Regions from separate parts of the Viridibacillus sp. FSL H8-0110 genome, predicted to be linked through region 1. Evidence: riboswitches for the same ligand, from Rfam matches in the RefSeq annotation. Region 1 holds a riboswitch; each other region holds the start of a gene.

What was found. Region 1 has a riboswitch for S-adenosylmethionine ahead of MHH98_RS20305 (M20 metallopeptidase family protein). Riboswitches for the same ligand answer to the same signal wherever they lie in the genome.
Region 2: another riboswitch for S-adenosylmethionine. It lies ahead of MHH98_RS17020 (VOC family protein); the one in region 1 lies ahead of MHH98_RS20305 (M20 metallopeptidase family protein).
Region 3: another riboswitch for S-adenosylmethionine. It lies ahead of metK (methionine adenosyltransferase); the one in region 1 lies ahead of MHH98_RS20305 (M20 metallopeptidase family protein).

What each region holds. Positions count from the first base shown of each region.
Region 1 covers NZ_JBBOPJ010000001.1:4,102,143-4,105,430, forward strand. The annotation lists gene MHH98_RS20300 (VOC family protein) at 1-563, opposite strand, end outside; gene MHH98_RS20305 (M20 metallopeptidase family protein) at 577-1,776, opposite strand; SAM riboswitch class I at 1,948-2,053, opposite strand; gene MHH98_RS20310 (nitric oxide synthase oxygenase) at 2,135-3,196, opposite strand.
Region 2 covers NZ_JBBOPJ010000001.1:3,389,272-3,392,559, reverse strand. The annotation lists gene MHH98_RS17035 (dihydroorotate dehydrogenase) at 1-76, shown strand, start outside; gene pyrF (orotidine-5'-phosphate decarboxylase) at 77-787, shown strand; gene pyrE (orotate phosphoribosyltransferase) at 787-1,419, shown strand; SAM riboswitch class I at 1,613-1,722, shown strand; gene MHH98_RS17020 (VOC family protein) at 1,831-2,760, shown strand; gene MHH98_RS17015 (Rqc2 family fibronectin-binding protein) at 3,088-3,288, opposite strand, start outside.
Region 3 covers NZ_JBBOPJ010000001.1:884,973-888,260, forward strand. The annotation lists gene pckA (phosphoenolpyruvate carboxykinase (ATP)) at 1-720, opposite strand, end outside; SAM riboswitch class I at 923-1,041, shown strand; gene metK (methionine adenosyltransferase) at 1,305-2,501, shown strand; gene MHH98_RS04475 (gamma carbonic anhydrase) at 2,674-3,186, opposite strand.

The DNA of each region.
Region 1 (3,288 bases):
GCAGTTTTTTCAGCATCTATTACAGCAAAAGTAACACCTGCAAATTCTAACTTTTCTGGTTGATTTCCAATGACACCTTTTTCAATTTGTTCCTGTCTACGGGCATCGTCATTATCGTCCCATTGAATAATAAATGGTAATTGAAGAGAGTCATTTCCTTCACCAGCATAAAGTAACTGCCAGCTAATAATACTGCCATCTGGTCGTTTTCTGTTCATTGGTACTGGCCCATTTACTGATAAACCTTGCTCTTTCAAACGCTCTGCTATACCTTCAATATCCGTTGTACGAGCTGCAAATCTTACGAAACCTTCTTTGAATTTATTATTTACTACTGTTTCAATAAGGCTGTGATGTAAATGTTTTGCCCCTGCTACTAATTCTCTGTCGTATGTACCAAGGTACTCTATATAACTTAGATCAAAGTAACTAAGTGCATTGTACGTTCCGCGCCCTTCATGAACGCCACCTTCAACAGCGTAAATTCCTTGATTTTGTAATGGCTTAATTACTTCTTTTGGCTCATCCACAAAATGTACTAAGTGATCAAAAGATAATGTCATGTTCCAGTCCCCCTTATTTAAATAAATAATGTGAAACGATTTTCACAAATGATTTCTCTATAGTTAATAACGCTCTTTCATCAAAATCAAATTTTGGATGATGATGTGCAAAATGAGTGCGTTCGTCGTCATTTCGTGAACCTGCTTTAAAATAAGTACCTGGCTTTTCATTTAAAAAGTACGCGAAATCCTCCCCACCCATTGACGGTTCAAAATCAATCACAGATTCTGTACCGAATTCTGCTTCAAATAATTCTTTCACAAGCTCTGTTTCAGTTGGATGATTGTAAAGGGCTGGGTAGCCATGCAAATAATCGATTTCACATGTGGCATGTGCTGATTCCGTTACTCCTTTGACAATTGAGTAGATTTCTTCTTTTACCTTACTCCGAACATCCTCTGTCATCGTCCGGACCGTTCCTTCAATAATTGCCGAATCTGCAATGATATTAAAGGCACTTCCAGCGTGGAATACACCAACTGTCACCACCGCTGCATCAAATGGATTTAAGCGACGACTGACAATTTTTTGCAACGCTCCAACGATTTCACTACCCACTATAATCGAATCGATGGATTGCTGTGGTTTCGCACCATGCCCTCCTAGTCCTTGGATTTTAATTGTGAATTTATCAACTGCAGCCATTTTGAAACCATCCCCAACAGATACCTTTCCAACTGGCGAACCCGAGTCTAAATGCGCACCAAATACATAATCTACATCCTTTAATACATCTTCAGCAATCATGAATTTCGCACCACCAGGAGGTTTTTCTTCCGCATGTTGGAAAACAAAAATGATGTTACCGTGCAGATGCTCTCTGTAATGGCTTAGCGTTTTCGCTGTTCCAAGTAATGAGGCTGTATGTCCATCATGACCACATGCATGCATAACACCATCTTTTTGAGATTTATAAGTAACTTCTTTTAAATCTGCGATTGGTAATGCATCAAAATCTGCTCTTAAAGCGATTGTTTGACCAGCTTGATCCCCCTTCAAAACACCGATTAAACCATTTCCGCCTATCCCTTTTTTCACCTCTAAACCGAAGCCCTCAAGTTTTTCTGCTATAAATTTTGCAGTTTCATATTCTTCAAAAGATAACTCTGGATGCTCATGCAAATATCTCCTCCATCCAACAATTTCATCAAAATCTTTATCTATTTCTTCATAAATTGTAGTTAAAAGTTCTTTTTGCGTTATCGCACTCATTCAATATTCCTCCCTCAATTTATACCTTTAATTCAAATAGGTTTACTTTGAATTTGAGTTAAATTTTTTTCTTAGAACTTTTCATTATATGCTCTGTAAATTTATTTCATGATAATAAAAAAGTCGATTTCTCTATTTCATTTAGAGAAATCAACTCGGTATGTAAGTCTCTCCTCATCTATCAAGTTTTTAATCAACTTGCTGGAAGTAGCACCTTACTTTAATAGCGGTTGCTGAGATATCACAGGGCCAGTCCCTCCACCTCTCTTGATAAGAAAACCTATTGAATTAGTAGTAATTAAAATCATGTTACGCCAATCCATTGAAAATTGCAATAAATTTCCTGCTATTTTCTAAATCAATACGGCGCTTTCTGATAAAAATAATTTGGTGTTTTACGTTCATTGTCATATGGTTTATGGAATATATGCGTTGTAGCCGGTGATAACGGTGGAATAAGCCATGTCCAATTCCCTGTTACGTCACGCCCTGCAGTTTGTTCATTGGATTCGAAGCGTTTAAATTGTTGTGCTGCTGTATGGTGATCTACAATACTCACTTCATCTTCTTTATACGAATATAAAACGGCCGCATTCAATTCAACTAATGCACGGTCTTTCCATAAGGAAGAATTTGAAGATGTATTTAAACCCATTTTTTCTGCGATTGTCGGTAACATATTATATCGATAATCATCTGCTAGGTTACGCGCACCAATTTCCGTTCCCATATACCAGCCATTAAACGGAGCAGCTGCATATGTAATACCACCAACTTCTAATTTCATATTCGAAATCATCGGTACCGCATACCACTTCAGACCAAGTTCCTTAAACCACTCAAATTCAGGGTGTCGGATTGGTACTTCTAATATATATTCAGCTGGAATATCGAATACTTGCGGTTCTCTTTCTCCAATTTGAATAACTAGTGGCAAAACATCGAAACGCCCACCTTTTCCTTGCCAGCCAAGTTGCTCACATTTCTTCGTAAACTCTACCGAATCTGGATCTCCAACAACGCCATTTGCTGTTTCATACCCAGCATAGCGGATTAATTGATGATTCCAAACACGTACGTTAGGTTGAGAGAAAATTGTAATCGTCGGACGGATTCGACCACCATTTGTTGCAAAATCAATATGCTCTAGAAGTCCTTGAAAAATGTCGTGCTCGCTTGTCAATTCCCGCTTATCAAGCACTTGCAACGTTTGCCAAAACAAACGACCTATACATTTATTACTATTACGCCAACCTACTTGTGCACCAAATCTCAGTTCATCTATTGTATGTTCATAATATCCATTATCTTGGATATCATTCTCTACTTCAACTAAGCGTCTTACTAACTCCTCTTCAGATCGCTCCGTTTCCGAATAATACAACTTTATAAAATCAATAGCCTCATTCAACATCGCCATAGTTCCTCCTGTCACCACTCGACTTCCTATCTACCATCATAGAAGAATTGATTTCCATCAGACAAGGCATAAGACTTAAATAATGTGGTGAT
Region 2 (3,288 bases), 710 kb from region 1:
AGAAGCATTACCACAAAAGCTAGATGAATTAGGTTATAACAAATTAACAGATGTAATTGGAAGGAGCCACCGCTAAATGAATAATAAGCCTATTATCGCGTTAGATTTTCCAGATGAACAGAAAGTAATGACATTTCTTTCTCAGTTCAATGAGCCACTATTTGTGAAGGTGGGTCTTGAGCTTTATTTACAAGCAGGGCCAGACATTATACGCAAAATTAAAGCACAAGGTCACGACATTTTTTTAGATTTAAAACTGCATGATATTCCAAATACGGTGAAATCAGCGATGAAGGGCTTAGCAAAACTTGGTGTGGACCTAGTCAATGTCCATGCTGCAGGCGGTTCAAATATGATGGCGGCTGCTCTTGAAGGATTAAAAGAGGGAACTGAGGAAGGTAATAAGCGACCAGTTTTAATTGCAGTAACTCAGTTAACCTCGACGACTGAAGAGGAAATGCAAAACGAGCAACAAATCAATTTATCTTTAGATCAATCAGTAATGCATTATGCCAAACTTGCACAATCAGCTGGTTTAGATGGTGTTGTCTGCTCTGTACTTGAAGCAAAAGCAATCAGCGAAGTATGTGGAGAAAGCTTCCTAAAAGTAACACCAGGTATACGTATGGTTGGTGGTGTTGCACATGATCAAAAACGCGTTGCTACACCTGATTTTGCACGCGAAGAAGGCTCGACGCAAATCGTTGTAGGTCGTGCTATTACACAAGCAGAAAATCCAGTTGAAGCGTACCATGCTGTACAGCAATTATGGGGAGGACAACAATAATGACAATTCAAAAAGAAGTAGCACAAGGTATGTTAGAAGTAGGAGCAGTAGAGCTAAGTCCGAATGATCCATTTACTTGGGCATCAGGTATTAAATCACCAATCTACTGTGATACACGTTTAACAATTTCTTTTCCAAAAGTACGTACAACAATCGCAAACGGCCTTGCAGCGCTTATTAAAGAAAATTTCCCGGAAACAGATGTAGTAGCTGGTACAGCAACAGCGGGAATACCACATGCAGCATGGGTAAGCGACATTTTAGACTTACCTATGGTATATGTACGTTCAAAACCAAAAGACCATGGTCGTGGTAACCAAACAGAAGGAAAGCTTTCTGAAGGTCAAAAAGTAGTTGTAGTAGAAGATATTATTTCGACAGGTGGTTCTAGCATTACAGCAGTAGAAGCACTTCGTCGTGAAGGCGCTGAAGTACTTGGTGTCGTTTCAGTATATTCATATAAATTACCACGTGCTGAACAGGCTTTTGCGGAAGTGGGTGTTCCTTACTATTGCCTATCAAACTTTGAAGCATTAGTTGAAGCAGCAAAAGAATCAGGTGCTATTAATGAATCAGACATTCCAGGTTTACTACAATGGCATGCTGATTTAAAAGCCGGGAACTTAAAATAATAATACAAATATAGGTGCTTTTAAACTAGCAAGGGAAAAGAAATTATCTCTTGCTAGTTTTTTTATTGTGCAAAATGCTACTTTATAAAGAATCATTTTAAATGAAGAAAATAATTGTATATATGTTGCTTAATTATGGAAATTGTTTTAAAATCAATTAAACCAATAAGTTAACTAGGGATATTAAGTGGATTTCTTTACTTGAGAAACTGAAGGAAATGGCCCACTGAAGTTTCAGCAACACCTAATTTTTAGGAAGGAGCTAACTTCAACATGATTGCGTGCAATTATGAGAGATAAGAGTTGAATTAGTCCCCCTCAACTCTCTTTCTAGAAGATGTAGAAAGAGAGTTTTTTAATAGAAGTCGTTTATTCCATAATTGGTAAATAACAAAGAGAGAGGTTATAAAGATGGTACAAAGAATTGATGGGAAACAAGGTAAATTTGTATTGGATGCTGCAACACAAGTTGGAAGTGTCATTTTAAAAGTAAAAGATTTGGAACGTCAAATTGCATTTTACGAAAATGTAGTTGGTCTTGTCGTTTTAGAAAAAAGTACACAACATGCTAAATTTGGTGGTAAAGGCAGTAACAACGTTATTTTTGAATTAGAAAAAACCGCGGAAAAATTACAAACCGCTAAAAGTACGGGTTTATTCCATACAGCTTTTTTATTACCAAGTAGAGAAGCGTTTGCAACGAAATTTTTCGAAATTCTACGTAATAAGGAAACGATAGATAGTCCGATAGAGCAATCTTCACGTTTCCCGCACTTTGAACGCTATATTCCAATTGCTAGGTTAGATAGTGCGAGTGATCACGGTTATAGTGAGGCGTTTTATATATATGATATTGAAGGAAATGGTATAGAAATATATGCGGATCGTCATCGTGAAGATTGGGATAAGTATCCTGGTGGAAGTAATCCTCTTAATTTCAAAGAGTTAGCTCCATTAGCTGATTTTGAAACAGATGGGAAATTACCAGCTGAAACAATAATTGGTCATGTTCATTTGCGAATAGCAAATATAGAGGAATCCGTAGATTTCTATATAAATAAATTAGGTTTTGAAAAACAGATGATTATTGATACAGCATTTTTTATTTCAGTAGGGGGCTATCATCACCATCTTGCGGGAAATGTATGGTCGGGTGAAGGACTTCAAAAGGCAGCTGAAAATGAATCAGGATTGAAAGAAGTACGTTTTAAATTACCAACAACAGAAAGTTATGAGACAGCAAAAAATTATATTAAACAACAAATACAAATTCAAGATTTAGGGGATGAGTTTGTTGTAGAAGATCCAAGTGGAAATCGTATGGTTTTTGAAATTGCATAAAACAAAAAATCGAATCGTTATAAAAGGTAACAAAATGAAGTTTAGTTGTTGTATTTTTTAACATCACTACTAAAATTATTGAAGTATGATTAGACTTAGTAGAAAATTTATCGCATGCCCAAATGCTTGTAGCAAAGTCCTACCTTTATATAGAAAGTTATTTATAATGATCCAAATATAAGTAAAAACAACGATTGAAAAAGCTAAATTAGATAATGTGAAAATAGGATTTGGTACAACGGAGAAGTGATTAAGGCAGTGCAGTAAATAGTAAAAGGAGTCGCGTTTGAAAAATGTGCGACTCCTTTTAAGTGTTCTTAAATCTTATTATTTTAATTTCATGATTAATTCTTCATCGGGTGTTACATACAATGTCTTTTGCTCGAAGTAAATAACAAAACCAGGTTTAGAACCATTTGGTTTTTTTACTTGACGTACCTCTGTGTAATCGACAGGTACGGACGACGATTCACGTGCTTTACTGAAATAGGCTGATAAAGTTGCCGCTTCTAGTAAAGTTTGTTCATC
Region 3 (3,288 bases), 3.2 Mb from region 1:
TGTTTTACCAGTTCCAGATAATCCGAAGAACAATGCTACATCGCCTGCTTCACCAACGTTTGCTGAACAGTGCATTGAAAGAATACCTTGTTGTGGTAATAAGTAATTCATGATACCGAAAATTGATTTTTTCATTTCTCCTGCGTATTCAGTTCCACCAATTAGGATGATACGTTTTTCAAGCGAAACGATAATGAAAGTTTCTGAGTCAGTACCGTCTACTGCTGGATCCGCTTTGAAAGTTGGAGCAGAAACGATTGTGAAGTCAGCTTCATGAGTTTCTAACTCCTCTTCAGTAGGACGAATGAATAATTGGTGTGCAAATAAGTTATGCCAAGCGTATTCATTTACTACACGAATAGCTAAACGAGATGATGGGTCTGCACCTGCAAAACCTTTAAATACAAACAATTCTTCTTTTTCTTTTAAGTAGTTTACTACTTTAGTGTATAATGAGTCGAAGATATCTGACGAAATTGGTCTGTTTACTTTACCCCAATCAATTTTGTCTTTCGAACTATCTTCTTCAACCATATATTTATCTTTAGGAGAACGACCTGTATATTTTCCTGTGACTGCCCTTACAGCACCATCAACAGTTAGGATTGCCTCACCGCGTGAAGTAGCTTTTTCTGTTAATTGTGGTACTGAAAGTTGTTCCAGAATATTATCACCTTTCAATAATTCCTTCAGTTCATTCGTAATTTCTACTGAATTCATCGTTTTACGTACCATCCTTTTTATATTATTCCTCGTATTAGAGGGGATTTATAATTCATTTCGGAAATTAGTATAACACATTTAGTTAAATAATCTATACTAATTACCATTTAATTTTCATGAAAGTTGTACTTTTTTTTAGAAATAAAAAAGGTGTTGACAACTAAGGTATAATGTTCTAATATGAGAAATTGAACGGATACTCTTATCCCGAGCTGGTGGAGGGTCAGGCCCTATGAAACCCGGCAACCTGCATTGTGATTTTATGTGATGCGCTGGTGCTCAATCTGATGCAAGGATTTGATCCTTGAACGATAAGAGTGAAAGGTGCTTATGAATTATTCCCTTCCACTCATTAGTAATAATGGGGGGAAGGGTTTTTTTATTTAAAATAGACCAATTCCTAAATTTTTTATAAGTATGTGTAATTTATGCGGTTCTATTTATATATAGTGGCACTTTCTAGAATCCTCGTGTTAAAGGCAGCAACGGCTTGGCGTTCAATCCTACTGGAAAGAACTAACATGGGTAATGAGTACCGTATCATTTCCGAGGCAATCTCGCAGATAATAGGAGGAAACCAAATGACAAACCGTCGACTGTTTACATCTGAGAGTGTAACAGAAGGACATCCAGATAAAATTTGTGATCAAATTTCGGATGCCATTTTAGATGAAATCGTTTCAAAAGACCCGAATGCACGTGTAGCGTGTGAAACTACAGTTACAACTGGTCTTGTATTAGTAGCAGGAGAAATTACAACATCAACTTATGTTGATATTCCTAAAATCGTTCGTGAAACGGTAATGGAAATCGGTTATACACGTGGTAAATATGGCTTTGATGGCGAAAACGTAGCTGTTTTAACAGCAATCGGTGAGCAATCAGCTGATATCGCATTGGGCGTTGACCAAGCACTTGAAGCACGCGAAGGTTCAATGACAGATGAAGATATTGAAGCAATTGGTGCAGGTGACCAAGGTTTAATGTTTGGATATGCATGTAACGAGACACCTGAGTTAATGCCTCTACCTATTAGCTTGGCACATAAATTAGCAAGACGTTTAACTGAAGTTCGTAAAACAAACGAGTTACCTTATTTACGTCCAGATGGTAAAACACAAGTAACAATCGAATATGATGAAAATAATCATCCAGTTCGTGTGGATACAATTGTTATTTCAACTCAACATGATCCAGAAGTAACGTTAGAGCAAATTAAAGAGGATTTACAAGCACGTGTAATTGCTCCAGTTGTACCTACTGAATTACTAGACGAGAAAACAAAATACTTCATCAACCCAACAGGTCGTTTTGTAATAGGTGGACCAAAAGGTGATGCAGGCTTAACGGGACGCAAAATTATCGTAGATACTTATGGTGGATATGCTCGTCATGGTGGCGGTGCTTTCTCTGGTAAGGATGCGACTAAGGTTGACCGTTCTGCAGCTTATGCAGCGCGTTATGTTGCAAAAAATATCGTAGCAGCTGAACTTGCTGAGCGTTGTGAAGTACAACTGGCTTATGCAATTGGTGTTGCACAACCGGTTTCAATTGCAATCGATACTTTCGGTACTGGTAAAGTAAAAGAAACAAATTTAGTTGAATGGGTTCGTGAATTATTTGATTTACGCCCAGCTGGAATCATTAAAATGCTTGATTTACGTCGCCCTATCTACAAACAAACAGCTGCTTATGGTCACTTCGGCCGTACAGATTTGAATGTTCCTTGGGAAGCTACAGATAAAGCTGCCGTTTTAAAAGAAAAAGCTGGACTTTAATTCAATCTGAAAAATTACAATAACATAAAATATCCCGAGTTACATGTTGATTATTAAGTAATCAATTGTAGTTCGGGATGTTTTTTATTATATTATAGAAGAAACTCATAGCAAGAGATTAAAAAAACCTGAGAATTCGTTTGAAAAACGATACTCAGGCATCTTGATTGAATTATTTTTGAAGTGATTTATAATATTGTCCTTTTTCGTAATACTCGTTGACAATACGGTCCATATCTTTTTTATCTTCCTCTGTTAACTCTCTAATAACTTTTGCAGGGCGTCCAAATGCTAATGTGTTTGGAGGAATTTTCTTACCTTGCGAAACGAGACTACCGGCACCTATAAATGCACCTTCGCCAATCTCAGCACCATCTAGGATAATTGAAGCCATTCCTACAAGAGCGCCTCTTTTTATAGTACAGCTATGTAATGTTACTTGATGTCCAATTGTCACATCGTCTTCTAAAATAAGTGGATATGCAGGACTTTGATGTAAACAACATAAATCTTGGATATTTACTTTGCGTCCGATAATCGTAGGTGAAACATCTCCGCGAATAACTGTATTGTAAAAAATAGATGAATCAGGTCCAATAGTAACATCGCCAGTGATAATTACGTTATCACCGATAAAAACGGATGGGTCAATAGATGGTTTTTTGTCTCTAAATGGATAAATCATCGAAAAACGCCTCATTTCAAGTTATTATGTATTATTATCGTAACAAAAGGAAGCTATGAATGGAACTGAAATCGTCAGAATACGTTAATATATACGTAGGAA